4 regions of the Mesorhizobium sp. WSM4813 genome follow, and region 4 is predicted to be linked to each of the others. Evidence: riboswitches for the same ligand, from Rfam matches in the RefSeq annotation. Region 4 holds a riboswitch; each other region holds the start of a gene.
The links. Region 4 has a riboswitch for thiamine pyrophosphate ahead of thiC (phosphomethylpyrimidine synthase ThiC). Riboswitches for the same ligand answer to the same signal wherever they lie in the genome.
Positions count from the first base shown of each region.

Region 1: it holds a riboswitch for thiamine pyrophosphate, as region 4 does, so the genes downstream of both, AC0L25_RS16620 (YkoF family thiamine-binding protein) here and thiC (phosphomethylpyrimidine synthase ThiC) in region 4, are expected to answer to the same signal.
Region 2: it holds a riboswitch for thiamine pyrophosphate, as region 4 does, so the genes downstream of both, thiB (thiamine ABC transporter substrate binding subunit) here and thiC (phosphomethylpyrimidine synthase ThiC) in region 4, are expected to answer to the same signal.
Region 3: it holds a riboswitch for thiamine pyrophosphate, as region 4 does, so the genes downstream of both, AC0L25_RS11500 (YkoF family thiamine/hydroxymethylpyrimidine-binding protein) here and thiC (phosphomethylpyrimidine synthase ThiC) in region 4, are expected to answer to the same signal.

Region 1 covers NZ_JBVVQU010000025.1:82,761-87,308, reverse strand. The annotation lists gene AC0L25_RS16625 (sulfite exporter TauE/SafE family protein) at 1-547, opposite strand, end outside; TPP riboswitch at 909-1,021, shown strand; gene AC0L25_RS16620 (YkoF family thiamine-binding protein) at 1,012-1,215, shown strand; gene AC0L25_RS16615 (ABC transporter permease) at 1,351-2,040, shown strand; gene AC0L25_RS16610 (ABC transporter ATP-binding protein) at 2,037-2,795, shown strand; gene AC0L25_RS16605 (ABC transporter substrate-binding protein) at 2,792-3,805, shown strand; gene AC0L25_RS16600 (AI-2E family transporter) at 3,968-4,548, opposite strand, start outside.
Region 2 covers NZ_JBVVQU010000056.1:25,613-30,160, forward strand. The annotation lists gene thiP (thiamine/thiamine pyrophosphate ABC transporter permease) at 1-1,046, opposite strand, end outside; gene thiB (thiamine ABC transporter substrate binding subunit) at 1,295-2,308, opposite strand; TPP riboswitch at 2,352-2,466, opposite strand; gene AC0L25_RS26145 (thiamine diphosphokinase) at 2,570-3,208, shown strand; gene AC0L25_RS26150 (ABC-F family ATP-binding cassette domain-containing protein) at 3,217-4,548, shown strand, end outside.
Region 3 covers NZ_JBVVQU010000016.1:43,277-47,824, reverse strand. The annotation lists gene AC0L25_RS11510 (NAD(P)/FAD-dependent oxidoreductase) at 1-641, opposite strand, end outside; gene AC0L25_RS11505 (aspartate aminotransferase family protein) at 873-2,249, shown strand; TPP riboswitch at 2,395-2,507, shown strand; gene AC0L25_RS11500 (YkoF family thiamine/hydroxymethylpyrimidine-binding protein) at 2,498-3,106, shown strand; gene AC0L25_RS11495 (alcohol dehydrogenase family protein) at 3,116-4,225, opposite strand; gene AC0L25_RS11490 (aminotransferase) at 4,235-4,548, opposite strand, start outside.
Region 4 covers NZ_JBVVQU010000006.1:118,319-122,866, forward strand. The annotation lists gene AC0L25_RS05215 (response regulator) at 1-363, shown strand, start outside; gene AC0L25_RS05220 (ATP-binding protein) at 363-1,742, shown strand; gene AC0L25_RS05225 (SgcJ/EcaC family oxidoreductase) at 1,874-2,305, opposite strand; TPP riboswitch at 2,441-2,557, shown strand; gene thiC (phosphomethylpyrimidine synthase ThiC) at 2,662-4,497, shown strand; partial or broken gene thiO (glycine oxidase ThiO) at 4,494-4,548, shown strand, end outside.

The DNA.
Region 1 (4,548 bases), on a different contig from region 4:
CCGAGAACGTGATGAGGAACTCGCTGGCATTAACCGTTCCGATAACATAGCGGGGCGTCCCGCCAAAACCGAGAAGGCCCGTCGTTACGATGGGTCCCCAGCCGCCACCCCCTGCGGCGTCGAGAAATCCACCACCAAGTCCAAGCGGAGCTACCGCGCCTGCAGGAACCGGCTTGCTTGGGATCCGCCGGAAGGAACGGAACAGGAGCCAAGCTCCGACGAGTGCAAGGTATGTGGTCACATGTGGCTTCATGACGGCCCCTTCAAACGACGTAAGCACAAAAGCGCCGAGAACGCCGCCGAGCACGCCAAACGGCATCAGCCGCCAGAAAAGTTTCCAGTCGATATTGCGGTGATAGAGGTGAGCCGAGCCCGAGGCCGCAGTGGTAAACAGCTCAGCCGCGTGAACTGAAGCCGAAGCGTGTGCAGGAGAAACGCCAAACCCCAGCAGTGTTGTCGAGCAAACCACGCCGTAGGCCATGCCGAGAGCCCCGTCCACAGCTTGCGCTACAAACCCCACGAGCGCAAAAAGAATGAATTCTTGCATTTGGCTCTCCAACAAAGCGCGGTTGTAATTGGCGAAAGAGAAACCCGCTGCCTCAACGTACGCAATTTATGCCTTCATGCTTCCACAATTCACCAAACGCCTGGGATCGATAATGGTGACGACGAATGGGAAACTGTCCGCTCGATCCACGCCTTCCTTACACTTTCAAAGTCATTTAGCTTCTCAGAACATTCAGGCGATCTCGAACACGATGCTGGGTTGGCACCCTCTTAAGTTGAAGCCGCGCATTAATCGACCTTCCTCGAAAGACCACGTCAGTCGCTCAAGCCGCACCTCCGCCGACCTGAGGTTTCCAGGTCGGACGCAGGCTTGCAGCTCTACCCCATATCTGTTTAATTGCCGCCATCCACAGGGGTGCTCCGTATCGTCGGGGCTGAGAGATGGGCTGCTAGCCCGTAAACCCTAGAGCTGATCTGGATAATACCAGCGGAGCGAGGCGGGCGATGTTTTCTGACGCACAGATTTTTCTTTATCCGACAACCGGCGATTTCGTCGGCGTCATCATCTCCGCGCTCGATGCGCTCGACCCTTGTCGCGATCCGTTGCGCATAGGCACAGACGATATTTCGACGCTGCCGGTCGGCCCCCTCGATGGCCATGTCACGATCGAGCTTACGGTTTCGGCCAACAGCCCGACCCTGCGCTGATCCTTTTCGCGCCGGAGGTCTCGCATGTCCCAACCTTTCTCCGCCGCACCGCGAATCGCAGCCTTGTTCGCCAAGGTCGGACCGGTCCTTCTATCGGTCGGCGCGCTGGTTTTGGCTTGGTAGCTCTATGCGCGCATCTCGGGCATCTCGCCCACCACGCTGCCCGCGCCGTCACGCGTCCTCGCCCAGGCCATCCAGCAGCGCCAGGCGCTGTTCGACAACACCGTGCCGACGATCAGCGCTACATTGGCGGGTTTCGCCTGCTCGCTGGCCGTTGCCTTCATCCTTTCGGTGCTGATCGACTTCTTCAAGCCGCTGCGCCGCGCCCTGTTCCCGGTGTTCATCATCAGCCAGACGCTGCCGCTGGTGGCGATCGCCCCGCTAGTCGTTCTCTGGTTCGGCTTCGGGCTCACGCCGAAGATCATGCTGGTCGCCCTCGTGACTTTCTTTCCCATGCTGGTCGCGCTGGTGCAGGGTTACGAATCGACGGATCGAGACATTTCGGCGCTTCTGAGTTCGATGGGCGCTTCCCGCATGCGCATTTTCCTGCTGGCCCGCCTGCCCTCCTCGCTGCCCTATTTCTTTGCCGGACTGCGCATCTCGATCACCTATGCCGTGGTGGGCGCCATCTTCGCGGAATATGCCGGTGCTGCCAAAGGGCTCGGCATCTACATGCTCAACGCCAAGAACAATTTCCGGCCCGATCTCGTGCTGGCGCCCGTGCTGGTCAGCGCCTTGCTCACCCTGGTCCTGTTTGCCGCTACGGTGCTGATCCAGCGCGTCGCCGCGCCATGGGAGCGGCTCGATGGCGCACGAAAATCATGAGCAGGCGGCTGGAGCTGCGCGACGTCAGCAAGCGTTTTGGCGACATCGACGTGCTTGCCGGCATCACCCTGCATGTCGAGCCGGGCGAACTCGTTTCAATCCTCGGCCCCTCCGGAGCCGGCAAGTCCACTATCTTCAGGTTGCTGACGGGCAGTCTCGAAGGCCACGCCGGCGATGTCGACTTCGATGGGCGGCCACTGGCCGACGCGCGCCGACCTTTTGCCTTCATGCCGCAGCACGATGCCCTGATGCCTTGGCGCACAGTTATCGACAACACCGCGCTCGGCCTGGAAGTGCAGGGCATGTCCCGCAAGGCGGCGCGCCGCAAGGTGGCGCCACTCTTCGGCGAATTCGGCCTTGCGGGCTTCGAGCAAAAATATCCGGCGCAGCTCTCGGGCGGAATGCGCCAGCGCGCCGCGCTGTTGCGTACCGTCGTGCAGGATCGCGCCATGCTGTTGCTCGACGAACCGTTCGGCGCACTCGACGCCCTCACGCGCACCGGCATGCAGCGCTGGCTTCAGACGATGTGGGACCAACACCGCTGGACCATCCTGCTGATCACCCACGATGTCCGCGAGGCGGTCTTCCTGTCCGACCGCATCTATGTGCTGAGCGCCCGCCCTGCCCGCGTGCTGCGCGAAATCGCCATACCTCTTCCGCGCCCGCGCAAGGATCTTGCCTCGGCGGAAGCCACCGCAATCGAAGCCGACATCCTCGATACCCTTCTCGATCCACAGCTCGCCCAAAGGACATGACCATCCTTTCCAGACGCCTCTTCATCGCTGCCGCATTGATCACCGGGCTCGGACCCGTCACGTCCGTCTCAGCCGAGCAGACTGTCACCGTCGCACTCGATTGGACGCCGAACACAAATCATGTCGGGCTCTATGTCGCCCGGGCGAAAGGCTTCTACGCCGAGGCCGGGCTCGACGTGCAGATCCTGCCCTACAGCGACACTGCGGCCGGTACGCTGATCGCCAACCGCGTGGCCGATTTCGATATACTGGGATCCATAGGATTGTTCACCCAACGCACGGCCGGCGCCGACCTCGTCGCCACCTACGCCATCGTGCAGACAGAAACCGGCAGGCTGGTGTTCAACGCCGACCGCGCCGATATACAATCCCCCAGGGACCTGGACGGCCTGACCTATGGCGGTTTCGGCAGCGCCTGGGAGAATGCGCTGATCGGCACCATCATCCGCCATGATGGCGGCGAGGGCAAATTCGAAACAGTGACGCTGGGCACCTCCGCCTATGAGGCCTTGGCCAATGGCGCAGTCGATTTTACGCTCGAAGTCTACACTTGGGAGGGGATCAAAGCGGAACTTGACGGCAAGGCTCAGCGCGCCTTCCGTTACGCGGATTTCGGCGTGCCCGACCAACACACCAATTTCATTGGCTCGAGCCGGGCCTATCTCGAAAAGAACAGGGACACGGCAACCGCGTTCATCGCCGCGACCAGGCGCGGCTACGCCTTCGCCGTCGAACATCCGCAAGAAGCGGCTGATATCCTGATCGCAGCAAACAGCGACATGCTGACCAACCGCCCGTTGATCGAAGCATCACTGAAGGCGCTGGTCGACGGCCACTACCTGCAAAGCCCGGCCGGCGCGATCGGCACGATCGATCCCGCAAAGATGGAGGCTATCGGCGACTACTTGTTCAAGGCCGGCGCCCTGCGCGACAGCGATGGGAACCCGGTCGGCGAACGGCCCGATTTCGCGGCCTATTACACCAACGCCTATCTGGCCGGCGAAAAATGAACCCGCCGCGGCGCATGCATCTCAATGCCGGGATCTTTGACCCGGCAGTCACGAGGAGCGTTCGGAAGTTTTCGACGCTGGGGGTAAGCGCACCCTTCGCGAGCGATACGGCCTTCCAAGTCTTCAGGTCTAGAATCGAAACTGGTGGCGCGTGGCGGTGCTTTATTCACGACTGGGCGCGGCTCTCGACTGACGTGATGGCTTCGTGTCGCGCTTTGGCGTCAGTTCCGCCCCGGGTTGGTCGTTCAATCGTTTCTTGACGATGTCGATGAGGCTGATGGTGACCGCGATCACGGCAGGGCCGAGGACGAGCCCGGATGCTCCGAAGAGGAGGATGCCACCGACCGCGCCGATAAAGGCCATCACGGTGTGGAGCCGCAGCCGGCTCCCGACAAGCATCGGGTAGAGCAGATTGTCGATGCCGGCGACGACGCCGCCGCCCCAGACGGTCAGGATCGCTGCGCTCGCCCAAGCCCCTTCCAGTGCGAGATAGATCGCTGCCGGCACCCAGATCACGAATGCACCGAGCACCGGCACGATGGCAAGAAGTCCCATTACCAGACCCCAGAAGACCGGAGTCGGCAGGCCGAGCCACCAGAACATCAGGCCGCCCAGCGTTCCCTGCACGACGGCGACAAACACGGTGCCTATCATGATCGCATGTACCGTCTCGGCAAGGCGGGACAGCATATATGCCGTCTCCGGTGCACGCAGGGGCGAGAGACGCTCGAGCCCCCGCAGGG
Region 2 (4,548 bases), on a different contig from region 4:
AGCGCCACTGAAAGCAGCGCCGCCAGCAAGGCGAGCACGGCGCTGGTCAGCGTTGCCTGCCGCACCGCGCGCTCGGCCGCCAGCCGGCCGAGATCGGCGCCAAGGCCTGACGTCACCGTGGCCGCCATCGGCCCGGCGACGAACAGCAATGCCAGAACGATCAATGCTGCGTTCAGCACGGTCTCGGCCGTACCAGCCGAAAGATACCGGCGCGGTGCCACCGGCAGGTTGGCGTCGCCGACGGTGTTGGCGCCAAGCCGCATCAAAGCAAGCACCACGATGAAGGTCAGAGCGATCTGCAGCAGTGTCAGCGTCACCGCGCGGGCAGGATCGAAATCGAAACGCAACGCCTGGTAGATGGCGACCTCCAGTGTCGTCGCGCGCGGCCCGCCGCCCAGCGTGAGCACGATAGTAAAGGATGTGATGCAGAGCATGAAGACAAGCCCGGCGACGCCTGGCAGTACCGCACGCAGCGTCGGCCATTCGATCAGCCGGAATGCGGGTCTGGCGCCCATGCCGAGCTGGCTCGCCAGCCGCCACTGGTCGGCCGGCACTGTCGCCAGCGCCTCGAGGAACAGCCGCGTCGCCAGCGGCAGATTGAAGAAGACATGGGCGACGAGGATGCCGGGCAGGCCGTAAATGCCCGGCCAGCCCTGGCCGCCAATCGCGGTGAGCACGCCGGCGAAATAGCCGGCACGGCCATAGAGGGCCAGAATGCCGAGCGCAGCGACGATCGCCGGCAGCGCAAGCGGCACGGCAAAGAGCTGCAGGATCAGGCCGCGGCCAAAGAAGCGCGGATGCCGCGACAGCGCCCGCGCAACGAACAGCGCCGGCACGACGGAAAGCAGTGTTGACAGCAAAGCCTGCCACAGCGTGAAACGGGCGACGCGGAAGAGGTAGGAATCGAAGCCCGAAATGGCGCCGGACGGATCGCGTGTAGCCTCAAGGATGAGCCCGGCGAAGGCCCCGCCGATCAGCAGCGCAACAGCGGCAAGCGCGATGGTGCCGGCGGTGACGCGGGGATCGGTAGGATGGCCAGTGTGCATGCCGCCCTGCCTAGTTCAACGATCGTCGAAGCAAAAAATATGGCTGAGGTCGAGTTCCCGCCCACCCCCCTCTGTCCTGCCGGACATCTCCCCCTCAAGTGGGGAGATTGGCAGCTTCACCCTCGCCTCAATCTTTCGACTGTTGCGATTGGCGAAAGCGGAAGTGACATCCGATCTCCCCCCTTGTGGGGGAGATGTCCGGCAGGACAGAGGGGGGCGCCGTAGAGTAATCATCTTTCAATCACAAGCTACTCGCTCATCACCGACAGCCATTCGTCGACCCAGGCCTTTCGGTTCGCGGCGACCTCTTCGGGGCTGAACAGCAAAGTCTTGGTCGGCTTGATGAGCTTGTCGAAAGCCGGATTGAGCGGCTTCTCGGTCTTGCCGGCCGGGAACATCCAGTTGGTCTCGGGAATGACATCCTGGAATTTCGGCCCGGTCATGAAGGCGATGAACTGTTTCGCCAACGGGTTCTTCGCACCCGTGGTGGTTATGCCGGCAACCTCGATCTGCAGATACTCGCCCTCCTCGAAGGACGCTGCCTGATAGCGCTCGGTGTTTTCGGCAACCATGTGGTAGGCCGGCGAGGTGGTGTAGGACAGCACCATCGGCGCCTCGCCCTTGGTGAACAGGCCGTAGGCCTCGCTCCAGCCCGGCGTCACGGTGAGGACTTTTGCCTTAAGCTTGGCCCAGGCTTCCGGCGCCTTGTCGCCATAAACCGACCTCACCCACAACAGCAGGCCGAGACCGGGCGTCGAGGTGCGCGGATCCTGGATGACGATCTTCTCATCGGCATCGCCCTCGACCAATTCCTTCAGGCTCTTCGGCGGGTTTTTGAGCTTTTCGGTGTCGTAGACGACGGCGAAATAGCCATAGTCGAACGGCACGAAAATATCGTCGCTCCAGCCGCCTGGCACATTGACGTCGATGACGGCGCCATGCGGTGAAAACAGGCCGGTGGCCTTGGCTTCCGCCGTCAGATTGGTGTCGAGGCCGAGCACGATATCGGCCTTGGTCGCGGCCCCTTCCAGCTTGACGCGGTTGAGCAGGGCGACGCCGTCGGCGACCGCGACGAATTCGAGAGTACAGCCGCATTCGGCCTCGAAGGCCTTCTTCACCGCGGGGCCAGGACCCCAGTCGGCGGTGAAGCTCTCATAGGTATAAACGGTGAGTTTTTCCTGCGCGGATGCTGGCCCGGTGCCGGCGAGAACGGACGCCGCAAGCAGCACTGCCGAAACAAGAGTGTATAAAAACGTGCGCATCGGCGCCTCCTTCGTTAGTGTTGAAAGGAATTGAGGCGTCGGGCTGTCCGAAACGTCTAATCCCTCCGCCGGTACAAACCGGATCAGGTTCAGCGGGTTGGCATGGTTGCCTCTCAGCTGGTCCGCGAAGATCGCGTCCAGCACCCCGTTAGAGCGTTTCGACACATAGGCCCGGCCCAGTTGCGGCGCAAGCGGAAGTTTTGCCGGGCATCCAGCACGCGGCCTTCCGTTTCGCAAGCAGGGCTGGTAAGGGCCACGCATATGAGCAAATTCACCATTCTGCTTGGCGGCGATCTAATCCGCACGCCGCTGCTCGACCGCCAGGTCGAAGGCTCCCGTGTCATCGCCGCCGACGCCGGCATGAGCCATGCCCGGACGCTGCGCCTGACGCCGGAACTCTGGGTCGGCGACTTCGATTCGGTGCCGGCGGATTTGCCGGACGAACTGGCCGCCGTGCCCCGCCAGGTGTTTCCGGCAGAAAAGGACAAGACCGACGGCGAACTGGCTATCGCCGCCGCGCTCGAACGCGGCGCGACCAGCCTCGTGCTCGCCGGCGCGTTCGGCGGCAAGCGCACCGACCACACCTTCCTGCACCTGGCGCTCAGCGTCCGACTGGCCGAGGCAGGCACGGAGGTGCTTTTGACCAGCGGCGCACAGGAAGGCATCCCCTTGCTTCGCGGAAAGGCCGGCTTCGACTACGCCGATGGCACGCTGTTTTCGATTCTCGGCTTTTCCGACCTTTCCGGCCTGACCGTGACCGGCGCCAAATGGCCGCTGAACCATGTCGAGGTGGCATTCGGCTCGTCACTGACCATTTCCAATGAGGTCAAGGGCCGGCTCGAAATCGCGCTGGGCAGCGGCCGCGCGCTGTTGCTCGGACACCCATTTCCCCTTACCTGAAAGCTGACATGGCGCCGCCACTTCTCAATCTCGACGGCATAAAACTGACCTTTGGTGGCACGCCGCTGCTCGACGGGGCGGAACTGACGGCGTCGGCAGGCGACAAGATCGCTTTGGTCGGCCGCAACGGCTCGGGCAAGTCGACGTTGCTCAAGATCGCTGCGGGATTGATCGAGCCGCAGGACGGTGAGGTGTTCCGCCAGCCTTCAGCGACAGTGCGCTACCTGCCGCAAATGCCCGACATGGATGGTTTCGCCAGCGTCCGCGCCTATGTCGAGGCGGGGCTCGGACCCGCCGACGATCCCTACCGCGCCACCTATCTGATGGAGCATCTCGGCCTGTCCGGCGACGAGCAGCCAAACGATCTCTCCGGCGGCGAGGCGCGCCGTGCCGCCCTTGCCCGCGTCATGGCGCCGGAGCCCGACATTCTTCTCCTTGATGAGCCGACCAACCATCTCGACCTGTCGGTCATTGAGTGGTTGGAGGAGGAGCTTGCCCGCACCTCTTCGGCGCTGATTGTCATCTCGCACGACCGCCGCTTCCTCGAGCGCGTGTCGCGCGCCACCGTCTGGCTCGATCGCGGCCAGACCCGCAGGCTGGACAAGGGCTTTGGCCATTTCGAGGAATGGCGCGACACCGTTCTGGAAGAAGAAGAGCGCGAGCAGCACAAGCTTGGCCGCCAGATCGTGCGCGAGGAGCACTGGTTGCGCTACGGCGTGACGGCAAGGCGCAAGCGCAACATGCGCCGGCTCGGCGAACTGCAGACCATGCGCCAGCGCTTTCGCGGTCATCGCGGCGCCGAAGGTGCGGCGACCATGGTGGCCAGCGACGCCGCCGAATCCGGCAAGCTGGTGATCGAGGCCAAGAACATCGAGAAGAGCTTTGGCGATCTCACCGTGGTCAAGGGATTCTCGACCCGCATCCAGCGCGGCGACCGCGTCGGCCTGGTCGGCCCGAACGGCGCCGGCAAAACGACGCTGCTGAAGATGCTGACCGGCGAATTGAAGCCGGACTCAGGCACGGTGCGGGTCGGCACCAATCTGGAGATCGCCACGCTCGACCAGAAGCGCGAGGCGGTCGATCCGCAAGAGACGCTGGCGCAGTATCTCACAGACGGCCGCGGCGAGAACCTCGTCATCAACGGCGAGCAGCGGCACGTCGTCTCCTATATGAAGGATTTCCTGTTCAAGCCGGAACAGGCGCGCACGCCGGTGCGCGAGCTTTCGGGCGGCGAGCGGGCGCGGCTGCTGCTCGCCCGTGTGCTGGCGCGCCCGGCAAACCTGCTGGTGCTCGACGAGCCGACCAACGATCTCGACATGGAGACACTGGAACTGCTTCAG
Region 3 (4,548 bases), on a different contig from region 4:
GCAAGTGCCGTGGCACCAAGCCCGGCGGCGTTGACGAAGCGCGCGGTGGCGATTTCAAAGCGCCAGCCGCTGGTGCTGTCGACCGTGTCGAGCACGATGCGCCCACTCTCGATGCGGCCGGCGACGATGCGGGTGTTGAGGCTGAGTAGCGCCCCGTGCTCCTCGGCGTCGCCCAGCAGCGCCAGCATCAGGGCGTGGCTGTCAATGATGCCGGTGGCGGGAGACAGAAGAGCCGCCGTGCATCGCAGCTTCGGCTCCAGCCCGCGCACCTCGGCGGCGGTCAAGGACGTCAGGTCGCCCGCGCCGCAGGCAGAGGCGTTGGCCAGGATGGAAGCGAGCACCGGCTCCTGTCCGGCATCCGTGGCGACGATGAGCTTGCCGCAGCGCGCATGCGGCACCGCCCGCTCCTGGCAATAACGGTAGAGCTTTTCCCGGCCTGCCACGCAGAGCCGGGCCTTCAGCGATCCGGTCGGATAGTAGATGCCGGCATGAATAACCTCGGAATTGCGCGAGCTAATCCCGGCGCCGATGGCGTTCTCGGCTTCGAGGATCAAGGTGTCCATGCCGCGCTGCGCCATCTCGCGCGCGATCGCGAGGCCGACGACGCCGGCGCCGGCAACGATGCAGTCGACATGGTCCACGATCAGGCCACCTCAGGCTTGTTGTTGTGCCTGCTGGTGAGCCGTTCGGGAATCAAGTCCTCGCGACGCGTACAGCCGGCTTCTGCATGTCTCAGTCCATCCGCCAGCCCTTCCGAAAGGGCTTGACACCCTTACAAGAAACAGATGCACCAAACAGCATCAATGCCAGAGGCCGATGCGCGCCGAACGGCGGCAAGGACGCACGTCCCGGCATGCAGGACAGGAACGATCATGGACGGTCGACCGAATTCTCCCGAAGCTCGCGACATCAGCTACCACATGCACGGCTACACCAATGCCCGCAAGCATGAGGAAGCAGGGCCGCTCGTCATCGAGAAAGGCGACGGCATCTATGTCGAGGATCTCGCCGGCAACCGCTATATCGAGGCGATGGCCGGGCTTTGGAGTGTCGCGGTCGGCTTCTCCGAGAAGCGGCTGGTCGACGCGGCGGTGCGCCAGATGTCCAAGCTGCCCTACTATCACGACTTCGGCTCCAAATCGCATTCGCCGCTGATCGATCTCGCCGAGAAACTTGTGGAGATGGCGCCGGTGCGGATGAGCAAGGCGTATTTCACCAATTCCGGCTCCGAGGCCAACGATACGGCCATGAAGATGATCTGGTACCGGTCGAACGCCCTCGGCCAGCCGGCACGCAAGAAGATCATCAGCCGCAATCGCGGCTATCACGGCGTCACCATTGCCTCGGCAAGCCTGACCGGCCTGCCCAACAACCACATTTCCTTCGACCTGCCGATCGCCAATGTGCTGCATACGGCGACGCCGCACCATTGGCGCGAGGGATTGCCAAATGAAAGCGAAGAGCAGTTTTCGAGCCGGCTTGCCGACGATTTGGAAAAGCTGATCCTCGCCGAAGGACCGGAAACCATCGCTGCCTTCTTCGGCGAGCCCATCATGGGCGCCGGCGGCGTCATCGTTCCCCCGGCCGGCTATTGGGAGAAGATTCAGGCGGTCCTGTCGAAATACGACGTCCTGCTCGTCGCCGACGAGGTCATCTGCGGTTTTGGCCGAACCGGCGAAATGTTCGGCTCGCAGACCTTCGGCATTAGGCCAGACATCATGGTGCTGTCGAAGCAGATTTCTTCCTCGTACCTGCCGATCTCAGCCTTGCTGATCAACGAAAAGGTTTTCGAGCCGATTGCCGACGAAAGCAATCGCATCGGCACCTTCGGCCACGGCTTCACAGGCGGCGGTCATCCAGTCGCGGCGGCGGTCGCGTTCGAGAACCTGAAGCTGATCGAGGAACGCGACCTTGTCGGCAATGCGCGCACGGTCGGCGCGCATATGCAGAAGCGGCTGCGCGAGCTCGCTCCGCACCCGCTTGTCGGCGAGGTGCGCGGCGTCGGCCTGATCGCGGCGGTCGAACTGGTTGGCGACAAGGCGGACAAGACGCCGTGGGAGACGGCCGGCGCGCTGGGCGGGCTCGTCAACGGTTTTATGCAGCAGAACGGCGTCATCTCGCGCAACATGGGCGACGCGCTGGCCTTCTGCCCGCCGCTCATCATCACCGAGCCCCAGGTCGATCAGGTGGTAGACGCGTTTGAAAGATCGCTCGAAGCCGCGGTCAAGCAGGTCGGGTCACTGAGCTGATCAGGTCGTCCGAAGGCAGAGGCTGAATGGGCGTTGGTGATTGGCGAAGTCGGCAGCTTCGCTGGCGGCGCCACGCTCGGCAATTGGTCTGAAGCGATTGCCCCGGGATCCTACTTGAACATCCACCGCGCCGGTGCTACGTCCACCCTATCGACAGGGGCGCTCCGTATTGCCGGGGCTGAGATGGAAGGTGCCAAGCCTTCGGTCCCTCAAGCTGATCTGGGTAATGCCAGCGGAGCGAGGCGACTATGTTTTCAGGTGCACAGATTTCCCTGTATCCGATGTGCGACGATTTCGTCGGCGTCATCCTTAGAGCAATTTCGGCGATGGATTCCTATCGGCCGAATTTCCGCATCGAGACCGACGACATCTCGACGCTGATCGTCGGCCCGCCCGAACAGCTTTTCCCGGCCATGCGCGATCTGTTCGCCTCGGCGGCGGCAGGTGGCGCGCATTGCGTGTTGTCGGCGACGGTGTCGCGCGGCTGCCCTGGCGAGCCCGACGATCCGATCTGCACACCGATTTCCGGAAGCAGCCACGGACTGTCTCTGACCGAGCGCATCGGTGCGGCGCGGGCGCATGTCGACAGCGCGAAAAAAAACGGACAACAGGTCGCCGCGCAGTTCTCGCTCTATCCGCTCGGCGAGGGCCATCACATGGACGAGATCTACGGCTGCATCGACTTTCTCAAGACCTCGGGCGTCTTCGACAGATCGAAGAACTTCTGCACGAAGCTGAGCGGTGACGCCGGGCCGGTGTTTGCGACGCTGTCGGAAGCCTTCCTTCGCTTCGGCGCCCCGCAAGGCCATGTCGCGCTCGATCTCACCGTGTCAGCGAACAGCCCGACATCTTGTTAGTGTTGGTTGTCAACGGATTACAGCGAAATCCGAAACGGCATCCGGAACGACCACCAGTTTGCCGACAAAGTCCTTGGCGATGAAATCCGCCTGGGCGCGGTGGAAATCGGAGAGCCTGTAGACACCGCCGACCAGCGGCCGGATGTTCTTCTCCTCGATGTAGTGGACGATGCGGCGGAAATCGTGTCGCGTGCCTTGGCTGGACCCGTGCAGCTGCAACTGCTTGAGATACATGGTGCGCAGATCGAGCTGCACGACCGGGCCAGCAATCGCGCCGGCCGTGGTGTAGCGGCCTTCGGGCCGAAGGATGCGCAAGAGGTCATTGAAGATCGCGCCGCCGACCAAGTCGGCAACCACGTCGATCGGCTGTCCGCCTGCCGCCCCATTTACCGCAGCCGCCAGGTCAGCGACGCCACGGGTGATCACTGCCTCGGCGCCGATGTCGAGCACCGCCTGTTCCTTGCCCTTGCCGACGACGGCATAGGGAATGGCGCCGCGCGCCCGCGCCAGCTGCACGATGCCGGAGCCGACGCCGCCGGAGGCGCCGGTGACCAGCACGCGCTCGCCGGCCTTCAACGCGGCGCGTTCCAGCATCTGTTCGCCGGTGAGATAGGCGCAGCAGAAGGTGGCGAGTTCGACATCGGTCAGATTGGTGTCGACAACATGGGCGTTGTCGGCCGGCACGGCCTGGTACTCGGCATAGCCGCCGTCACGGCCGTGGCCCATATAGTCGATGTCGGCGAGTGAATCGTCGTTGCGGTTGTAGATGGAGAAGTCGACCATCACCCGCTCGCCGATGCGGTCCGGCGAGACACCATCGCCGACGGCGACAATGTGGCCGACCGTGTCGGCGCCCTGGATTCGCGGGAAAGTCAGCGTGTTGCCTTGCCGCCGCCAGGTCGACACGGCGGCTGCGTCTTCTTCCGTGCCATAAGCGCCCTGTCGCACCCAGACGTCGGTGTTGTTCATGCCGCAGGCAGTGACCTTGACCAGCACTTCACCAGGGGCGGGCGACGGCACCTTCACGTCGGTGCGGTAGACGAGCTTTTCCGGTCCGCCGTGACCGGTCAGAAGCACGGCGGCCATGGTGGCGGGGAGGGGTTTGGCTATGGCTTTCATGTCGGTTCTTCAGAGGTTCGCGAACACGCTTTTCACCACATCAGCCGTCTTCGATACGACGATGTCGGCCTCTTCGCGCGTCAGGCAGAGCGGCGGCGCGAAGCCGAGAATGTCGCCTTGCGGCATTGCCCGGCCGATGACGCCGCGCTCGGCAAGGGCGGTCGCGACCTGCGGGCCGATCTTTTGCGAGGCGTCGAAGAACACGCGGTCGTCCCGGTCGGCGACGAATTCGATTGCCGCCAGCATGCCGTCGCCGCGAACCTCGCCGACATTTTTGTGGCCGCCGATGGCTTTCGCCAGTTCAGCGCGGAAATAGGCGCCGG
Region 4 (4,548 bases):
CTGCTGCGGCGCACGCACGACAAGGGGCGGCGAGGCATTGCTGGGAGGCCCCTCCGTTTCGATGGCTGGCTGATCGATCCCTCCGCACGCGAACTGCGCAGCCCGGACGACGCACAGGTGACTGTTACGAGTGCCGAATTCGATCTGCTTCTTGCTTTGTGCCGTAACCCTGGTCAGGTGCTTTCGCGTGAGGGGCTTCTCAAGCTCACCCACGGCGGGTTGGCCGGCCCGATCGAACGCAGCATCGATATCCACGTAAGTCGCATCCGGCAGAAGATCGAGGCGGATCCAAGATACCCAAAGCTGATCAAAACCGTTCGGCTCGGTGGATATATTTTCACACCCAAGGTGGAGCCGACCTGATGCGCTTGGTTGCGCGTGTTCTGCCACAGACGGTAACTGGGCAAATCACCGGGCTGGTCATCGCTTCTCTCGTGGCGGCGAGCCTGGTTACGTTTATGATCGTGCTCTTGTTCTCCTATGAATCGGAGCTTTCGAAGCGATCGAGCTTTGGCATTGGCCGTGTGATCGCCATCACGAAATTGGCTAAAGCGGCGAAATCGCCAGAAGACCTTTTGAAATTGCTCGAAATGGCACGCGAATCGGGGATGGGGGTGCGAAGAATACCACTCCCGCAATTGGCACCCTCGCCAGCTAGCCCGTCCGAACAGGAACGTATAGCTGACGAACGGCTGGAGCATACCTACGGGGTCAAGGTCCTAAGAGACCGCGCACCGCCGGCCCAACGGGGGACAATGGTGGTCAGGCTCGATCAGCAGAGCGCCCTCGTTTTTGACAGTCCGCCCCTTCCAGGATGGATGAGGTTTCTCCTTGTGCCGGGGACATTTGTTCTTGTCGTTGTCACACTCTTTATTCTTTTCATTCCGGTATACGCCGTGCGCTGGATTACAGCGCCACTTTCCTCGATCGCCGCGGCGGCACACTCTTTTGGACGGCCGACTAGCGATGATCGGATTTTGAGCGAAGAGGGACCGAAAGAGGTCGCCCAAGTGGCGCGTGCCATGAACCATATGCGCGATCGGATCCGGGCGATGATCGATGACCGCACTCGTATGCTCGCCGCAATTAGCCATGACCTTCGCACGCCCTTGACGCGGCTGCGATTGCGGACTGAGCAGCTCCCCAATCCTTCGATTCGGGACCAGATGCTGCGCGACATCGGCAAAATCAGTGGCATGCTTGCCGAGACTCTCACCTATTTGCGCGAGGATGACCGCTCCGAGCCAATGCAACGCGTCGAATTAGCCAGTCTGCTGCAGACGATTTGCACGGATTTCAGCGACATGGGTCATCAGGTTTCCTACCACGGTCCCGACCGTTGCGTTATCACCTGTCGGCGCAACACGCTGATGAGGGCGATCACAAACGTCGTCGAAAACGGCGTAAAGAATGGAACGTTAGTGGATGTGCGGCTTTCGCTCGCCGCCTCACATAGTGTCCAGATCGATATTTCCGACGATGGTCCGGGAATCCCCGAGTCGCAGCGCCAAAAAGTCTTTGAGCCGTTCTTCAAAAGCGATAGCGCTCGCACATCGACGGAACGCAGCGGTTTCGGATTGGGACTGTCCATTGCGCGGGATGTCGTCAGACGCCATCAAGGCGAAATCGCGCTTCTCGGCCGAGCCCCCACCGGGCTGACTGTTCGCATTTGCCTGCCTGCCAGCCATGGTAGAGAGAAGCATGCCGCTCCCGAATTCCAGCCCCTGACACCACTGCATTGAGACCTTCGCCGTCTCGGGTGATCTGTTGATGATGCATCGCGACTGTCGCGACCCATGAGTGGAATCATGCGCGGACGGCATTGCCGATCACGTCGGCGGGGCGCTTCTGTACTTAGGTCCTACAGGCATAGTTATCTCTTTGCGCTTGAAGGGGGAGCAATCGCCCCCGCAACAATGTCAGTGTTTTGGGCCACCTTTATCTGCCAGCCCGACTGTTCTTCCTTCACAATCAGAAGCAGAATGCCCTCTCGTGTTCCAGCGGGTGAGCCGTCCGGGGCGGATGCGCCAGTCAGGGTCCATGTGTAGTGCACGGATGCAAGACCGGGAGCTAATTCCACAACTGCCGAGACATCACCTTCCAATCGGCTATCACGAAACATGGTTTCATGAGTTGCGCGATGCGCCGCTTCGATCTCGGTGCGGTTCTTCCACCACACGCCTACGACATTGACGAAATTAGCATCGTTGGCGAACAACGCTGCGAAGTCATCCATATCGTGCCTATTCCAAGCATCGGCAAAGGCAGTCGCGGCATCCTCAGGTGTGCTGACCATCAAGCTCATCTCAAATCTCGTTGCTTGCGATAAGCATATGGGATTTCGGCCCGGATCGCGACGAGCGAGGGGGCAGATTTCAAACTGACCCACTACCGCCGGCCGAACGCGCTTGACAACATGGCACGGGCCCGTTCAACTTGACGCATTCACCAGGGGAGTCCCGGCAAGGGGCTGAGATACTGCTGGCTTTCGCGGCGCAGTGACCCGTTGAACCTGATCCAGTTCATACTGGCGTAGGGACGGTGCAAGCGCTTTGCGGGAGTTCACGCCCGTAGTCCTGTATTGAACAGGCAGGCCAAAGCGTCTTTTCATCCTTCCGGCACAGAACTGGGTCTCCAATGCATGAGCAAAGGAGCCTCACGATGAATGCCCTTACCCCCGCCGTGTCGACGGGACCGCTGCCCGCCTCACGAAAAGTCCACAAGCTCGGCACTATCCACCCGCAGATCAGGGTGCCAATGCGCGAAATCTCCGTCCATCCGACGGCCGGCGAGCCGCCCGTTACCGTCTACGATCCATCCGGCCCCTACACAGACCCGACTGTCGAAACCAGCATCGAAAGGGGCCTTGCCCGGCTTCGCCACGAATGGATTACCGCGCGCGGCGATGTCGAAGCCTATGAGGGTCGCCATGTCCGGCCGGAAGACAACGGGTTCGCCGTGGGCGAGCGCCTGACGCCGGAATTTCCCGTTCGCAACCGCCCGCTCAGGGCCAGATCGGGCAAGGCAGTGACCCAGCTTGCCTATGCGCGCGCCGGCATCATCACGCCAGAAATGGAGTTCGTGGCCATCCGCGAGAACCTCGGCCGCGAGATCCTGCGTGGCAAAGTTGAGCGCGATGGCGAAGCCTTCGGCGCGGCGATCCCCGATTTCGTCACACCCGAATTCGTGCGCGACGAGGTGGCGCGCGGACGGGCAATCATTCCCGCCAACATCAATCATCCCGAGAGCGAGCCGATGATCATCGGCCGCAATTTCCTGGTGAAGATCAACGCCAATATCGGCAATTCGGCGGTCACCTCCTCGATGGCCGAGGAGGTCGAAAAGATGGTCTGGTCGATCCGCTGGGGCGCCGATACGGTGATGGACCTGTCGACCGGCCGCAACATCCACAACATCCGCGAATGGATCGTGCGCAATGCGCCGGTGCCGATCGGCACGGTGCCGCTCTATCAGGCGCTCGAAAAGGTTAACGGCATTGCCGAGGATCTGACCTGGGAGGTCTACCGCGACACGCTGATCGAACAGGCCGAACAGGGTGTCGACTATTTCACTATCCATGCCGGCGTGCGGCTGCACTATATCCCGCTGACCGTTGACCGGGTCACGGGTATCGTCTCGCGCGGCGGCTCGATCATGGCCAAATGGTGCCTGCACCATCACCGGGAGAGCTTCCTTTACGAGCATTTCGCCGAAATCTGCGACATCTGCCGCGCCTATGATGTGTCCTTTTCGCTGGGCGATGGGCTGCGTCCGGGCTCGATCGCCGACGCCAACGACGCCGCGCAATTCGCGGAGCTGGAAACGCTCGGCGAGCTGACGAAGATCGCCTGGGCCAAGGATTGCCAGGTGATGATCGAGGGGCCCGGCCACGTACCGATGCACAAGATCAAGGAGAATATGGACAAGCAGCTCGCTGTGTGCGGCGAGGCGCCATTCTATACGCTTGGACCGCTGACGACCGACATCGCGCCGGGCTACGACCACATCACCTCAGGCATCGGCGCCGCCATGATAGGTTGGTTCGGCACCGCCATGCTCTGCTACGTCACGCCCAAGGAGCATCTCGGCCTTCCCGATCGCAACGATGTCAAGGTTGGCGTGATCACCTACAAGATAGCTGCCCATGCCGCCGATCTGGCTAAGGGGCATCCAGCGGCAAAACTCAGGGATGATGCCCTTTCCCGCGCGCGCTTCGAGTTCCGCTGGGAGGACCAGTTCAACCTGTCGCTCGATCCCGAAACCGCGCGGTCCTTCCACGATCAGACCTTGCCCAAGGAGGCCCACAAGCTGGCGCATTTCTGCTCCATGTGCGGGCCGAAATTCTGTTCGATGCGCATCTCCCACGACATCCGCGCCGAAGCGCAGAAGGAGGGCATGGCGGCAATGGCGCAGAAATACCGCGAGGGCGGCGATCTCTACATGCCGGCGGACGAGACTAACGCACCACGCGTGCCGGAGGCGCATGAGCGATCATGAGGGTGCTGGTCAACGGGGCTGGCGTCGCTGGCCTCACTGCCGCCTTCGAGC